3 regions of the Streptococcus sp. NPS 308 genome follow, and region 3 is predicted to be linked to each of the others. Evidence: predicted binding sites of a transcription regulator. Region 3 holds the regulator's gene; each other region holds the start of a gene.
The links. The regulator CtsR, encoded in region 3, represses protease genes until heat stress. The targets are predictions, from matches to a motif close to TTGGTCAAAAAAGGTCAAANA.
Positions count from the first base shown of each region.

Region 1 (5,717 bases), 540 kb from region 3:
TATTATTTTTTGATTCTGCATCAAAAATAATGTACAATATAAGTAAAGGAAGTCTTACAAAAAAGGAGGATAGAGATGTCAATCTTTCATAAATATATACTATTTTTTATATTTCTTATACTAGCACTATACTCTGATAAGCTTTTCAAAAAGAACCACCAAGTTTGGAAAATTATTTTCGCAGTATTAGGTATACTTACAAGCATTAGCTTCATGTTTTAACTAAAATAAAGTAGGAATCAGTGTTTTCTGATTCCTACTTTTTATTTATAACTTTAATCTAAACTGAGTAAAGAAGTTTTGATATAACTTATCGAACTATCTACCTAAGAAAAAGTCGAAATGGATATAAATTTACAACTCTTACAAAACCTTACTCAAGAAATCTTTGGTTCTTTGTTCTTGGGTTTGTTCAAAGACTTGCTCTGGCGTTCCATCTTCGACAACAACACCATCAGCCATAAAGATGACACGGTCTGCTACCTCACGCGCAAAGCCCATTTCATGAGTCACAATCACCATGGTCATCCCTGACTTGGCAAGGTCTTGCATAACAGCTAGAACTTCTCCAACCATCTCAGGGTCTAGGGCTGAAGTCGGCTCATCAAAGAGCAAAACATCTGGTTCCATAGCAAGTCCACGTGCAATGGCAATCCGTTGTTGCTGACCACCTGACAAACTCTGAGGATAGGCCTTTGCCTTATCTGGCAAGCCAACTTTTTCTAACAGTTCCTGTGCTCTTTTCTCCGCAACTTCCTTGCTTTCACCTTTGGTTTTAATTGGTGACAAAGTGATATTTTCCATCACTGTCATATTGGGAAAGAGGTTGAATTGTTGGAATACCATACCCATCTTTTCACGCATGGCAAAAAGGTCATTTTTCTTATCTGTGATATCGACTCCTTCAAAGATAACCTTACCTTTACTTGCTTCTTCAAGGAGATTCATCGAACGAAGGAGAGTTGATTTCCCGCTCCCTGACGGACCAATAATGACCACAACTTCTCCTCGTTTAATCTCAAGGTTGATGCCTTTTAAAACTTCATTTTCCCCAAAAGACTTATGTAGTTCTTCAATTTTAATCAAGGTTTCTGTCATTATTTCTTGTCTCCTTGTCCAATATGTTTTTCAAATGCTTTCAACGCCACTGTCAAAACAGAGGTCATAATCAAATAGTAAAAGGCTGCAAATAAAAGTGGAGTCAACGGTAAATACGTTGTTGTTGCTACTGTCGTTGCACCATTCCACAACTCCATAACTCCAATCGCAGACAAGAGGGAACTATCCTTGATAATGGTGATAAATTCATTTCCCAGAGCTGGAAGAATATTCTTGATAGCTTGTGGCAAAATGACATAACGCATGGCATTTTTCGGACGAATACCAAGAGAGTAAGCAGCCTCTAACTGACCTTTAGGAACCGCATTGATCCCCGCACGAACAGTTTCAGACACATAAGCTCCACTATTCATAGAAATAATCAGAATACCTGGAATTAAACGGGAAAGGTCCACACCTAAAATCCCTACTTGAATAGTAGGCGCATCGATATGCATGAGGGCAAAAGCAATCATAATTTGCACCATCATCGGTGTCCCTCGGAAAATCCATACATAAACATTTGCAAACCAGACAAGAGGTCTAAAACGTGAACGTTGAGCAAAGGCCAATAAGACACCAAGAATGGTACCGAAAAAGACTACCAGAATTGAAATCACTACCGTGATAAGAGCACCATAATTAAAATAAGGTAAATACTTTGGTAAAAAGGAAAAATTCATATAAACTCAGCTTTCTAAATATCAGATTGTATGATTATAACATGTTCTGAATTAAAATTCAATATTTTTTCACTGATTTTCACCAATAATTTTATGCAAAAGAGAAATAGCGAGAAATCTTAGTTTTTTCTAGTCAAGTCCCCGTGGTTTATGGTAAAATAGTAACGATAAGAAATGGAGGAGAATCATAATGGAATCACATTTGGTTAGAATCATCAACCGCCTAGAAGCTATGACAAAAGATGGCGGAAATCTTAAACGTAATTTTGAACGTGAAGGAGTTGTTGTTGCAGAGGTTGCTTACAGCTATGACGAAGAAAATGGATCACTCTTCACCCTTCGCGATGTTGAAGCACGTGAAACCTATACCTTTGATAGCATTGACTTGATTGCAATGGAGATTTACGAACTCCTTTACTAATAGAATAACAGTGGGGAAACCTGACTGATGAACGAGAATCCTTTTTGTCCCTGCAAATAGGATTTTTTCTTACCATCAGTAACAGAGATTTTCTTAGGAACTTTCTCTCCAAATCTTCCTAGCCCAATCTTTTTACTTGCTTTACACCTTAATCATGCTATAATGAGAATATAAAAACTTTGACTATTTTTGACCTTTTATCAGGCCAAGGGTAAGAATGAAATGAGGTAGATGTATGCTCTGTCAAAACTGTAAAATTAACGACTCAACAATTCATCTTTATACCAATCTCAATGGACAGCAAAAACAAATTGATCTCTGTCAAAATTGCTATAAAATTATCAAAACGGACCCAAACAATACCCTCTTTAAAGGGATGACTGACCTAAACAATCGTGACTTTGATCCTTTTGGAGACTTTTTCAATGATTTGAACAATTTCAGACCTTCTTCTAATAATGTCCCTCCAACTCAATCAGGTGGAGGATATGGGGGTAATGGTGGCTACGGACCTCAAAATCGCGGACCCATTCAAACACCGCCTCCAAGTCAAGAGAAAGGTCTTCTAGAAGAGTATGGAATCAATGTTACTGAGATTGCTCGTCGGGGAGATATTGACCCTGTTATTGGTCGAGATGAGGAGATTATCCGCGTTATCGAAATCCTCAACCGTCGAACCAAGAACAATCCTGTCCTTATCGGAGAACCAGGTGTCGGTAAAACAGCCGTTGTCGAAGGTCTAGCTCAGAAGATTGTTGATGGTGATGTTCCCCATAAACTCCAAGGTAAGCAGGTCATCCGTCTGGATGTGGTCAGTCTAGTTCAAGGAACAGGGATTCGAGGCCAATTTGAAGAACGCATGCAAAAGCTCATGGAAGAAATCCGCAAACGTGAGGACATCATCCTCTTTATCGACGAAATCCATGAAATTGTTGGTGCAGGGTCAGCAGGCGATGGCAATATGGATGCAGGAAATATCCTCAAACCAGCCCTTGCCCGTGGTGAATTGCAATTGGTTGGAGCTACTACTCTCAATGAATACCGCATCATTGAAAAAGATGCTGCTCTCGAGCGCCGTATGCAGCCTGTCAAGGTAGATGAACCAACTGTCGAAGAAACCATTATCATCCTCAAAGGGGTTCAAAAGAAATACGAAGACTACCATCACGTCAAGTATACTGATGCTGCTATCGAAGCAGCTGCAAATCTTTCCAATCGCTATATTCAAGATCGATTCTTGCCAGACAAGGCTATTGACCTGTTAGATGAAGCTGGTTCTAAGATGAATCTGACACTGAACTTTGTTGATCCTAAAGTGATTGACCAGCGTTTAATTGAAGCTGAGAATCTCAAGGCTCAGGCTACACGAGAGGAAGACTTTGAAAAAGCTGCCTATTTCCGCGATCAGATTGCCAAGTACAAGGAAATGCAGAAAAACAAGGTGACCGATCAGGATACTCCTATCATTAGCGAGAAAACCATTGAGCATATCATCGAGCAGAAAACCAATATTCCTGTCGGAGAACTCAAAGAAAAAGAACAGTCTCAGCTTATCCATCTAGCAGACGACCTCAAGGCCCATGTTATCGGACAAGACGAGGCTGTCGATAAGATTGCCAAAGCCATTCGTCGTAATCGTGTTGGACTTGGAACTCCTAACCGCCCAATCGGAAGCTTCCTCTTTGTCGGACCAACTGGTGTTGGTAAGACAGAACTTTCCAAACAACTAGCCATTGAGCTCTTTGGCTCTGCTGACAGCATGATTCGCTTTGATATGAGTGAATACATGGAAAAACACAGTGTGGCTAAATTAGTCGGAGCCCCTCCAGGTTATGTCGGCTATGATGAAGCTGGTCAGTTAACGGAAAAAGTTCGTCGCAATCCTTACTCACTTATCCTTCTCGATGAGGTCGAGAAAGCCCATCCAGATGTGATGCACATGTTCCTTCAAGTCTTGGACGATGGTCGTTTGACAGATGGGCAAGGACGAACAGTTAGCTTTAAGGATGCTATCATTATCATGACCTCAAATGCGGGTACTGGTAAGGCTGAAGCCAGCGTTGGTTTTGGAGCCGCTCGTGAAGGACGTACCAACTCTGTCCTCGGTGAACTCGGTAACTTCTTTAGTCCTGAGTTTATGAACCGTTTTGACGGTATCATCGAATTTAAACCTCTCAGCAAGGACAACCTTCTCCAAATCGTCGAACTCATGCTAGCGGATGTCAACAAACGCCTCTCTAGCAACAATATCCACCTCGATGTGACAGACAAGGTCAAGGAAAAGTTGGTTGACCTAGGTTATGATCCAAAAATGGGAGCACGGCCACTCCGCCGTACCATTCAAGACTATATCGAGGATGCCATCACTGACTTCTACCTTGAAAATCCAAGTGAGAAAGTCCTCAAGGCAGTCATGACAAGCAATGGCAATATTCAAATCAAATCTGCCAAAAAAACTGAAAAAACAGAAGAGATTGCTTCTGAAATAGAAGAATAAATCTATATAACAAGTGCAGAAAGTCTATCATTTTCTGCACCTTTTTTACTAAAATAAATGCAAAACCTTGACAGCTTGCCCCTCGTCCATTATGATAATAATAAAGATACTAGAGAATGAGGAAAGTTCAATGGCCAACCCAACTTTTGGTGAAAAAGAAGAAAATGTGACCTACCAGCACCGCTATGGTGTTTACGCAGTTATCCCTGATCCTGAAAAAAAACAAATCGTTTTAGTTCAAGCTCCCAATGGTGCTTGGTTCTTGCCAGGTGGAGAGATTGAAGCGGGAGAAGACCATCAAGAAGCACTGAAGAGAGAACTCATCGAAGAACTTGGCTTTACAGCTGAAATTGGAAGCTATTTCGGACAAGCTGATGAGTATTTCTACTCTCGTCACCGTGATACCTACTACTACAATCCAGCTTATCTCTACGAAGCTATTTCTTTCCAAAAAGTACAAAAACCTTTAGAAGACTTTAATCATATTACTTGGTTTCCTATTGACCAGGCAATAGAAAAACTCAAACGTGGTAGCCACAAATGGGGAATTGAAGCTTGGAAAATCAGGCATGGAATTGACTAAAATACACGATTTTATCCAAAAAGTGCTATAATAGAGTTAGAAAATCGGAGGAACTATTATGAAGCTTATCAACACGACTAATTCACACTCGCAACTTGTTAAAAGCCAATTAGAAAGCACTGACGCAACGCTTGTTGAAGTTTATTCAGCTGGAAACACAGATGTGATTTTCACTCAAGCTCCGCTTCACTATGAAATCCTCATTTCCAACAAACACCGCGCTATTCGTGAACCAGAAATCGAAACCATCCAAGATTTCTTCATGAAACGCAAAATCGATAAAGATAATATCGATGAAGCCAATATTAAGACCCTTTATTCAGATAAATTGATTGAAATTTCTATTCCTACAAAATAAGAAAGCCAGCCAAAAGCTGGTTTTCTTTTGCAAAAAAAGATTGGTAGTTTCTACCAATCTTTTATTTTTATTTCACA
Region 1 is NZ_AP017652.1:1,304,179-1,309,895, forward strand. It holds gene SNAG_RS06820 (amino acid ABC transporter ATP-binding protein) at 364-1,098, opposite strand; gene SNAG_RS06825 (amino acid ABC transporter permease) at 1,098-1,781, opposite strand; gene SNAG_RS06830 (DUF1797 family protein) at 1,972-2,202, shown strand; gene SNAG_RS06835 (ATP-dependent Clp protease ATP-binding subunit) at 2,438-4,699, shown strand; gene SNAG_RS06840 (NUDIX hydrolase) at 4,830-5,282, shown strand; gene SNAG_RS06845 (DUF1827 family protein) at 5,341-5,640, shown strand; gene metK (methionine adenosyltransferase) at 5,708-5,717, opposite strand, start outside.
Region 1: the regulator CtsR is predicted to act here: its motif matches at 2,379-2,399, upstream of SNAG_RS06835 (ATP-dependent Clp protease ATP-binding subunit).

Region 2 (5,717 bases), 520 kb from region 3:
AATTCAGTATCGATAGCAAGAGTAGGCAGTTGACGATAATCACAACCAGAGTCAGCTACAATCTTCCAAGTCATAGAAATTCTCCATCTTTGTCACTTATACATTGACAAAGGTTCTGTCTTTTTTTACAATTATATCATGAAAGCCCTTGAAACAAAAGTACCACCTCTCTGTTGTCACAAGTAGAAAGAAATTGTTATGTCTGAACGTAAAATATCTGAAAAGTCTCTTGAAAATCTCAGAAAATCAAATCAAGAATCCAATTTCTTGACCAGAGAAGCAATCGAGACGGCTCTTTTGCAACTTCTAGAGAAAAAAGATTTGGCCAAGATCAGTATTTCAGAGCTGGTCAAGCGGGCGGGTGTCTCTCGCGCTGCCTTCTATCGCAATTATGATTCTAAAGAAGAGATTTTGGAAAGCGTCTTTAAACGCAGTGTCCATAACATTATGGAACAGTTGAGCCATTACGATGTCAAAACAGACCTTTATCTAGTCTGGGTACACCTTTTCCGCGCAGCCAAGAAAGAAGCCAAGATCATCCAACTTGCTCTGGACTACCACTTGGAAAAGATTTTCGTCCAAGCTATGCAGGAATTTTTGGAAAAATACCACGGAAAATCAAAAGGCGTCAGCAGCTACCTTCATTCCTTTTGGAGTTCTGCCATCGTATCGGTTTTGCTCAAATGGATCAAGGATGGCATGAAGGTTCCAGCTGAAAAGATTGCAGATTTACGCTTGCCATTTTTCAAAAAATAGGGGGTAAGGAGAAGACTTATGACAGAAAAAAGACTGGCTTGGGATGAGTACTTTGCGGCTCAAGCCTTACTGATTGCCAATCGTTCTACTTGTAAACGCGCCAAAGTAGGAGCTGTCCTCGTTAAGGATAATAAGGTCATTTCAACAGGCTACAATGGTTCTGTATCAGGAACTGAGCACTGTATTGACCACGAATGTCTAGTTATTGAAGGACACTGTGTCCGAACCCTTCACGCTGAGGTCAATGCTATTCTCCAGGGGGCTGAACGAGGGGTTCCTAGAGGATTTACCGCCTATGTGACCCATTTCCCTTGTCTGAACTGCACCAAACAACTGCTACAAGTTGGTTGCAAGCGCGTGGTTTATATCAACCAGTACCGAATGGATGACTATGCCCAGTACCTTTATCAAGAAAAAGGTACCGAGCTGACCCATTTACCACTTGAGACTGTTCAAGGAGCTATCCAGGAAGCCAATTTAATTTAGAATTTATAAAAAATGAATGGTTTAGAAAGCTTTTTAAACCATTTTTTGATATAATGAGAAGAATAAATTGAAAGAAGGAATTCAGAAAATGGGAAAAATTGAAGTCATTAATCATCCACTCATTCAACACAAATTGTCTATCTTGCGTCGTACAGACACTTCTACAAAAGCTTTTCGTGAGTTAGTAGATGAAATTGCAATGTTGATGGGATATGAAGTACTTCGTGATCTTCCACTTGAAGATGTGGAAATCGAAACACCAATCACAAAAACAGTTCAAAAACAATTGGCTGGTAAAAAATTGGCGATTGTCCCAATCTTGCGTGCAGGTATCGGGATGGTCGATGGACTATTGAGCTTGGTTCCAGCAGCAAAAGTTGGGCACATTGGTATGTACCGTGATGAAGAAACCCTTCAACCAGTTGAATACTTGGTGAAATTGCCTGAGGACATTGACCAACGTCAAATCTTTGTCGTTGACCCAATGTTGGCAACAGGTGGTTCAGCTATCTTGGCTGTTGACTCCCTTAAAAAACGTGGGGCATCAAACATCAAGTTTGTCTGTCTAGTGTCTGCTCCAGAAGGAGTGAAAACTCTTCAAGAAGCTCACCCAGATGTAGAAATTTTCACTGCGGCCTTGGATGAACGCTTGAACGAACATGGCTATATTGTCCCAGGTCTCGGGGATGCTGGAGACCGCTTGTTTGGTACTAAATAAAATTCCAAAGTAAATATTGAAACTAGAAGTTCGTTTTTGACTTGAAAGGAGGTTGAGTTTTTGTTTCTGTTTAGGTAATAGAGCAAAGATTTGACCTTTTTTGACCAAAATATTATAATAGTCATAACTTCAGTCATGTGACTAACAAAAATAAAAGTTAAAAGGAGAAATGAATGATTCCTGTAGTTATTGAACAAACAAGCCGTGGAGAACGTTCCTATGATATTTACTCTCGTCTTCTGAAAGACCGCATCATCATGCTAACAGGTCCCGTTGAAGACAATATGGCCAACTCTGTTATCGCCCAATTGCTTTTCTTGGATGCCCAAGATAGTACAAAAGATATTTACCTTTATGTCAACACACCTGGAGGATCTGTTTCAGCTGGTCTGGCAATCGTTGATACCATGAACTTTATCAAGGCAGATGTTCAAACCATCGTGATGGGAATGGCTGCATCCATGGGGACTGTCATTGCATCAAGTGGCGCAAAAGGCAAACGTTTCATGCTTCCAAATGCAGAGTACATGATTCACCAACCAATGGGTGGAACCGGTGGTGGTACCCAACAGACAGATATGGCAATCGCAGCAGAACACTTGCTCAAAACTCGTAAGACCTTGGAAAAAATCCTTGCAGATAACTCTGGTAAATCAGTTGAGCAAATTCATGCAGACGCGGAACGTGATTACTGGATGAGTGCCCAAGAAACGCTTGAATATGGCTTTATTGATGAAATCATGGCTAACAATTCTTTGAACTAATAAAGCATGAAAGCAAACTCGACGGAGTTTGCTTTTTTTGATATAATAGGATAAGATTTCTTAGAAAGAGGCTTCCTCATGTTTGAAAAAACAAACCGATCAGGATTAATCATCTATCTCTACTATAATAGAGATGCGAAAAAACTACAGGAATATGGAGACATTTTCTATCATTCTAAAAAGCATCGCTACCTGCAACTTTATGTTCCGACTGAGAATCTAGAAAGCTTGGTTGAGAAATTAGCTAAGGAACGATTTATCAAAAAGGTAAGGCCTTGTCATATTCAAGAGTTAGAGACTCCCTTTGTTGGCAATCTCTATCGTAACGAAGAAAACGTTATCATTTAAAAAAATAAATAAATGTATTGACAATTTTCTGATAATTCGGTATATTCTTAACATACAATTTTTGAAACGACTATAAGGAGATTAAAAATGAAGAAAAAATTTGCCCTATCTTTTGTGGCTCTTGCTAGTGTGGCCCTTCTTGCTGCATGTGGTGAAGTTAAATCAGGAGCGTCAAACACAACTGGAAATCCAGTAGACGAAAAAACAATCAAAATCGGTTTTAACTTTGAAGAGACAGGTGCTGTAGCTGCTTACGGTACAGCTGAACAAAAAGGTGCCCAACTTGCTGTAGACGAAATCAACGCTGCAGGTGGAATCGATGGAAAACAAATCGAAGTTGTAGACAAAGACAACAAGTCAGAAACTGCTGAAGCAGCTTCTGTTACAACAAACCTTGTTACCCAATCAAAAGTAGCAGCTATTGTAGGACCTGCGACATCTGGTGCAACTGCTGCAGCTGTAGCTAACGCTACTAAAGCTGGAGTGCCATTGATTTCACCAAGTGCTACTCAAGACGGTTTGACTAAAGGTCAAGATTACTTATTTATTGGAACATTCCAAGATAGCTTCCAAGGGAAGATTATTTCTAACTATGTAACAAACAAATTGAATGCTAAGAAGGTTGTTCTTTATACTGATAATGCTAGTGACTATGCTAAAGGTATTGCTAAATCATTCCGCGAATCCTATAAGGGTGAGATTGTAGCAGATGAAACGTTTGTAGCAGGTGATACTGACTTCCAAGCAGCCCTTACTAAAATGAAAGGGAAAGAGTTTGACGCTATCGTAGTTCCAGGTTACTACACAGAAGCTGGTAAAATTGTAAACCAAGCTCGTGGAATGGGAATTGATAAACCAATCATTGGTGGTGATGGATTTAACGGTGAAGAATTTGTTCAACAAGCAACTGCTGAAAGAGCATCAAACATTTACTTCATCTCAGGATTCTCAACTACTGTTGATGTTTCTGCAAAAGCTAAAGCTTTCCTTGAAGCATACCGTGCTAAATACAACGAAGAGCCTTCAACATTCTCAGCTTTAGCCTATGACTCAGTTTACCTAGTAGCGAATGCTGCAAAAGGTGCTAAAAACTCAGGTGAAATCAAGGACAACCTTGCTAAAACCAAAGATTTTGAAGGTGTAACTGGTCAAACAAGCTTTGATGCTGACCACAATACAGTGAAAACTGCTTACATGATGACCATGAACAATGGTAAAGTTGAAGAAGCAGAAGTTGTAAAACCATAACATTAGAATAGTACTTGAAATGGGGAATGAGCCTTTGACTCACTCCCTGTTTCGGTGTTTATGAACTTGTGAAAATAATGAAATTTTCTAAAAAATAAGGATAGAAAAGAGTGAATGCTATGCTCCAACAACTTGTGAATGGTCTAATTCTGGGTAGTGTTTATGCACTTTTGGCCCTAGGTTATACCATGGTTTATGGAATTATCAAACTCATTAACTTCGCCCACGGTGATATTTATATGATGGGTGCCTTTATTGGTTACTTTTTGATTAATTCTTTCCAAATGAATTTCTTTTTAGCTTTAATTATTTCAATGGCGGGAACTGCACTACTTGGTGTTGTGATCGAATTTCTTGCCTACCGTCCTCTGCGAAACTCTACACGTATTTCTGTATTGATTACTGCCATCGGAGTGTCCTTCCTACTGGAATATGGGATGGTTTATCTAGTAGGTGCCAATACTCGTGCTTTCCCTCAAGCGATTGAAACAATTCGCTTTGATTTTGGGCCAATTAGCTTGACAAATGTTCAATTGATGATTTTAACAGTTTCTATATTGTTAATGGTTTTATTGCAATTGATCGTCAAAAAAACAAAAATGGGGAAAGCGATGCGTGCTGTATCAGTTGATAGTGATGCAGCTCAATTGATGGGAATTAATGTAAATCGTACAATCAGTTTTACCTTTGCTTTGGGTTCAGCTCTTGCTGGTGCAGCAGGTGTCCTCATTGCCCTTTACTACAACTCTCTTGAACCTTTGATGGGTGTGACTCCAGGTCTAAAATCATTCGTTGCAGCTGTACTTGGTGGTATCGGGATTATTCCTGGTGCAGCTCTAGGGGGATTTGTTATTGGCTTGTTGGAAACTTTTGCAACTGCCTTCGGTATGTCTGATTTCCGTGATGCTATCGTATATGGAATTTTGCTTTTGATTCTGATTGTTCGACCTGCGGGTATCCTTGGTAAGAATGTGAAAGAGAAGGTGTAAACAATGAAGACAAATCTTAAAGTAAATATTCTCTGGTTATTCCTTCTGTTAGCGGGTTATGGATTGATTAGCGTACTGGTTTCTGCTGGTGTTCTCAATCTATTCCATGTCCAAATTTTAGAACAAATTGGGATTAATATCATCCTTGCAGTAGGTTTGAACTTAATCGTTGGTTTTTCAGGACAATTCTCACTTGGTCATGCAGGTTTTATGGCAATTGGGGCTTATGCAGCAGCGATTGTTGGCTCAAAATCACCAACCTATGGAGCCTTCTTTGGTGCAATGCTCTTGGGCGCCTTGATTTCTGGTGCAGTTGCTTTGCTCGTTGGGATTCCAACACTCCGTTTGAAGGGTGACTACCTGGCTGTTGCGACACTAGGTGTTTCAGAAATCATTCGTATCTTTATC
Region 2 is NZ_AP017652.1:1,322,049-1,327,765, reverse strand. It holds gene SNAG_RS06950 (DegV family protein) at 1-74, opposite strand, end outside; gene SNAG_RS06945 (TetR/AcrR family transcriptional regulator) at 199-756, shown strand; gene SNAG_RS06940 (deoxycytidylate deaminase) at 775-1,242, shown strand; gene upp (uracil phosphoribosyltransferase) at 1,331-1,960, shown strand; gene clpP (ATP-dependent Clp protease proteolytic subunit ClpP) at 2,134-2,724, shown strand; gene SNAG_RS06925 (YlbG family protein) at 2,803-3,072, shown strand; gene SNAG_RS06920 (ABC transporter substrate-binding protein) at 3,160-4,320, shown strand; gene SNAG_RS06915 (branched-chain amino acid ABC transporter permease) at 4,440-5,309, shown strand; gene SNAG_RS06910 (branched-chain amino acid ABC transporter permease) at 5,313-5,717, shown strand, end outside.
Region 2: the regulator CtsR is predicted to act here: its motif matches at 2,048-2,068, upstream of clpP (ATP-dependent Clp protease proteolytic subunit ClpP).

Region 3 (5,717 bases):
TATTTTCAATTATTAAGGAGTAAACATGGTGATTTATTAGATAAATATTTAGATGTTTATGTTTGTTGGGATAAAAATTTCTTTATTCAGTTTTCTAAAGAATGGTATGAAATAGATTACCAGGAAACCTATTGGTTAGGGAAATTTGGTTTTGACAGAAATCATAACCCTAAAGGAATTATCGAATTAGATAAGGAGGTGGTTTTATGAGTACAGAATTAAAAATACTTGAAGATAGAGCGAATAAAGTTTCTAATGATGAATTAAGAGCTATGTTGCATATGGGACTTGAATCAATGAGAGAATTTGAAGAAGCGATAAATTCAAGTAATGTTAAGAGTATGCTTTCTATCAGATTGCTTTCAGAGAATCTTCCTTCTGGACAAATTGGGTTAAGACAACTGTCAGAAACTCTCAAATCAGTCGAGAGTATTCAAGAAAATGGGATAGCATCGTGTATTGGATTTGAAGGAAAGCGAGGACAGATTCCAAAAGATATTCTAAATAGGAATGAGCTTATAATTACTTCTACCAGAGCAGGTTCATTTATAATTGATTTGGGATTAAAAACTAATCAACTTTCAATCTTCGATCGTGAAAATAATATAGCAATAAATGTAATGAATGATGTATCTGATTTGCTTGAAGGAACAATTGATATTCCAGAATTTGTGGAGACATATAGTTCAAGAACTTTTAATTCTGTGAAACAATTAGTCTCTAGATTGAATAAAGAAAAACTTGGGATAGAGATTCAAGATAAACTAAATAATTCGAATAAGCTATTTGCTAAAGAACAGATCGTAGAGATTAACAAAAAATTTAAGGATACTCATATAGAAAAACAAGAAAATATCATAGTTCAGGGGAAATTAATCAAGGTTGACTTATCTACTCAAAAGATAACTTTGGATACTCAAGAAGGAATTGTGAATGTAAAGGTCAACGATCCAGAAATAAAATCACTTCATTTAACTACAAATGAAGAATATCAAATTAAGACAAGTGTAAAAGTAGTTATTAGACGTACACAACATACTTTCACTTATGTAACTTCATCAGTTAGAAATATAGTAGAAATATAATCCTAATTATCCAATAAAAATAATTAGAGCAAAAAGGGGTAACTGTCAAAGATAGTTACTCCTTTATTTTTGCGAATAGTAGAGAAAGAAACGAAAGTTCTAAATATTAAATTTGCAAGTATTAAGAAAACTAGACTAGGCTTTGAACACCACGTAGAAGCGACTTTTAGTACATCAATACAAAAAATTACACCTCAACAGTGCGTCAGTCGGCACAAATGTGCGAAATGGAAATGCTGAGGAAGATATGCTATAATATTACCAGGTAATAAAAAAGCACGTTTGACCGTGCTAGTTTCTTGCCTGCTGAACTCGTCAATATTACGCCCTTTTTAGGGCTCTTTTTTGTGGACTTTTTTAGGAACTTTCAAGAAAAACTAAGGCGTCCTAATGTTGTAGTATTTTTAAAGAAAGTCAGTATTTTCAAGGCTTTGACCTTAAAAATTTGACTTATAGAGTGTTAAATGATAGTATAGTCAAAGATAGTCAAGGTTCAAAGAAGGAGTTTGATTTACTATGAGATTTAAAAATACATCAGATCATATCGAAGCCTATATCAAGGCGATTTTAGACCAGTCTGGTATCGTGGAATTGCAGCGGAGTCAGTTGGCAGATACCTTTCAGGTTGTGCCAAGTCAGATCAACTATGTCATCAAGACCCGTTTTACTGAAAGCAGAGGTTACTTGGTTGAGAGCAAGCGTGGTGGCGGAGGCTACATTCGCATCGGACGGATTGAGTTTTCCAATCATCATGAGATGCTCCGCGATTTGCTTTACTCGATTGGTGAGCGAGTTAGTCAGGAGATTTATGAGGATATTCTCCAGCTTTTGGTGGAGCAGGACTTAATGACCAAGCAGGAGATGACCTTGCTGACTTCTGTAGCAACGGATCGTGTCCTAGGGGAAGAATCCCCAGTTGTCCGTGCCAATATGCTCCGACAGCTATTACAAGAGGTAGATAGAAAAGAGAAGTAAGATGAACTATTCAAAAGCATTGAATGAATGTATCGAAAGTGCCTACATGGTTGCGAGCCATTTTGGAGCTCGATATCTAGAGTCTTGGCATTTATTGATTGCCATGTCCAATCACAGTTACAGTGTGGCAGGTGCGACTTTAAACGATTATCCTTATGAAATGGATCGTTTAGAAGAGGTTGCGTTGGAACTGACTGAAACCGACTATAGCCAAGATGAAACCTTTACGGAATTACCCTTTTCCCATCGTTTGGAGGTCCTCTTTGCGGAAGCAGAGTATGTAGCCTCAGTGGTCCACGCAAAGGTGCTAGGGACAGAGCATGTCCTCTATGCAATCTTGCATGACGGCAATGCCTTGGCAACTCGCATCTTGGAGAGAGCGGGCTTTTCTTATGAAGACCAGAAAGATCAGGTCAGAATTGCTGCTCTTCGTCGCAATCTAGAAGAACGTGCAGGATGGACAAGAGAAGATCTCAAGGCTTTGCGTCAACGTCATCGCACAGTAACTGACAAGCAAAATTCCATGGCCAATATGATGGGCATGCCTCAAGCTCAAAGTGGTGGTCTAGAGGACTACACGCATGACCTAACGGAGCAAGCGCGTTCTGGCAAGTTAGAGCCAGTTATAGGTCGAGACAAGGAAATCTCACGTATGATTCAGATTTTGAGTCGGAAGACCAAGAACAATCCGGTCTTGGTTGGAGATGCTGGTGTCGGGAAAACAGCTCTAGCCCTTGGCCTTGCCCAGCGTATTGCTAGTGGGGATGTACCTACGGAAATGGCCAAGATGCGCGTTTTGGAGCTTGATTTGATGAATGTTGTTGCGGGGACACGTTTCCGTGGAGATTTTGAAGAGCGCATGAACAATATCATCAAGGATATCGAGGAAGATGGTAAAGTAATCCTCTTTATTGATGAACTTCACACCATCATGGGTTCTGGTAGCGGTATTGATTCGACTCTAGATGCGGCCAATATCTTGAAGCCAGCCTTGGCACGTGGAACTTTGAGAACGGTTGGTGCAACTACTCAGGAAGAATACCAAAAACACATCGAAAAAGATGCTGCCCTTTCTCGTCGTTTTGCCAAAGTGACGATTGAAGAGCCAAGTTTAGCTGACAGCATGACCATTTTGCAAGGTTTGAAGGCTACCTATGAGAAACACCACCGTGTGCAAATCACAGATGAAGCTGTCGAAACAGCTGTTAAGATGGCACATCGTTACCTGACCAGTCGTCACTTGCCAGACTCTGCTATCGACCTCTTGGATGAGGCAGCAGCAACTGTGCAAAACAAATCCAAGCATGTGAGAATGGACGAATCCGACTTGAGTCCAGCTGACAAGGCCTTGATGGATGGCAAGTGGAAACAAGCAGGCCAGCTAATCGCAAAAGAGCAGGAAGTCCCTGTCTATAAAGACTTGGTGACAGAGACTGAAATCCTGACTACTTTGAGTCGCTTGTCAGGGATTCCAGTCCAAAAACTGACGCAAACGGATGCCAAGAAATATCTGAACTTGGAAGCTGAACTACACAAACGTGTCATCGGTCAAGATCAAGCTGTTTCAAGTATTAGCCGTGCTATTCGTCGCAATCAGTCAGGGATTCGCAGTCACAAGCGTCCGATTGGTTCCTTTATGTTCCTAGGGCCGACAGGAGTCGGAAAGACCGAATTGGCAAAGGCTTTGGCAGAAGTCTTCTTTGATGACGAATCAGCCCTTATCCGCTTTGATATGAGTGAGTATATGGAGAAATTCGCAGCTAGCCGTCTCAATGGAGCTCCTCCGGGCTATGTAGGCTACGAAGAAGGTGGGGAGTTGACAGAGAAGGTTCGCAACAAACCATACTCTGTTCTCCTCTTTGACGAGGTAGAGAAGGCCCACCCAGACATCTTTAATGTTCTCTTGCAGGTTCTGGACGACGGTGTCTTGACAGACAGCAAGGGGCGCAAGGTGGACTTTTCAAATACCATCATCATCATGACGTCAAACCTTGGTGCGACAGCCCTTCGTGATGACAAGACAGTCGGCTTTGGGGCCAAGGACATTCGTTTTGACCAGGAAAATATGGAAAAACGCATCTTCGAAGAGTTGAAAAAAGCTTATCGACCAGAGTTTATCAACCGTATTGATGAAAAGGTGGTCTTCCATAGCTTGGATAGTGAACACATGCAGGAAATTGTCAAGATCATGGTGAAACCATTGATTGCTAGCCTGGCAGAGAAGGGTATCGACTTGAAACTGCAAGCTTCGGCACTGAAGTTACTAGCTAGTCAAGGTTACAATCCAGAAATGGGAGCCCGTCCACTTCGCAGAACCCTGCAAACAGAAGTGGAAGACAAGCTAGCAGAACTCCTTCTCAAGGGAGAACTGGTAGCAGGCAAGACCCTCAAAATTGGTGTCAAAGCTGGACAATTGAAATTTGATATTGCTTAAAAATGGAGAATCAGGAGAAATCCTGATTCTTTTTTGCTACTTTTTTATAAAAAATGATAAAAAACTATTGACAAAACAAAAATATAGTATATAATAAAAACAAAGAAAATAAAAATATCAAAAACTATAAAAAGGTAAAATATTTATGAAAAAGAAAACAGCAGTGGTATTTGGAACCTTTGCCCCTCTTCATCAGGGTCATATTGATCTAATCCAGCGAGCGAAGCGTCAGTGTGACCAGGTCTGGGTAGTCGTTTCAGGCTATGAGGGAGACAGAGGTGAGCAGATAGGCTTAACTCTTCAAAAAAGATTTCGCTATATCAGAGAGGCTTTTTGTGACGATGAGTTGATCTCTGTCTGCAAGTTAGATGAAACCAAGCTTCCTCGTTACCCTATGGGCTGGCAGGAGTGGTTGGACCAGATGTTAGCGGAGATTTCCTATGATGAAGCCCAGCAAGAACTGATCTTTTTTGTGGGAGAACGTGACTACCAGCAAGAATTATCTAATCATGGCTTTGAGACCGTTTTGCAAGAAAGAAAGTTTGGTATCTCAGCGACTATGATTCGAGAAAATCCAAGCAAATATTGGAAATACATCGCTCAACCCTTCCGTCGTCAGTTTACCAAGAAAGTGTTGATTATGGGAAGTGCTAGTAATGGGAAGACCACTCTAGCCAAGGATTTGGCAAGGTATTACGATGCGCCCGTTAGTCTGGAATACGCGCGTGAGTACCAGATCAAAAACAATGTCCGCGACGATGAATTGACCCCAAAGGATTATTATTATCTCCTTTTAGGGCAGTATGACCAGACCTCCAAGTTAATCGATAGCAATGCCAATCGAGGTCTAGTGATAGCCGATACCAACTCCTTGGTAACCAAGGGCTACTATGACTATTACATGGAGACTGAGGACCAAGGGGATTTATCAGGAGAAACCTTTGACAATCTCTTTGTTTCAATCTTGGCTAAGGAAAAATGGGACTTGATTCTCTTTGTGCAACCTGTCGGATCCTATGTCAATGACGGGTTTAGAGATATGACCATGGCAGAAGACCATATTCGTCATAGTTTTTCCCAGCATCTGGATCAGATGAGAGAGCGATATTTAACCACCATTCCACTAGTTTATCTAGCTGAGGATTACCTAGGAAATTATGAAGCAGCCAAAGTGGCTATCGATACTATTTACCAAGCAGATTAGGAGAAAATGATGAAAACAG
Region 3 is NZ_AP017652.1:1,844,135-1,849,851, reverse strand. It holds gene SNAG_RS09345 (DUF6932 family protein) at 1-210, shown strand, start outside; gene SNAG_RS09340 (hypothetical protein) at 207-1,085, shown strand; gene SNAG_RS10070 (DUF7720 family protein) at 1,155-1,325, shown strand; gene SNAG_RS09335 (CtsR family transcriptional regulator) at 1,602-2,060, shown strand; gene SNAG_RS09330 (ATP-dependent Clp protease ATP-binding subunit) at 2,062-4,494, shown strand; gene SNAG_RS09325 (AAA family ATPase) at 4,640-5,698, shown strand; gene pnuC (nicotinamide riboside transporter PnuC) at 5,708-5,717, shown strand, end outside.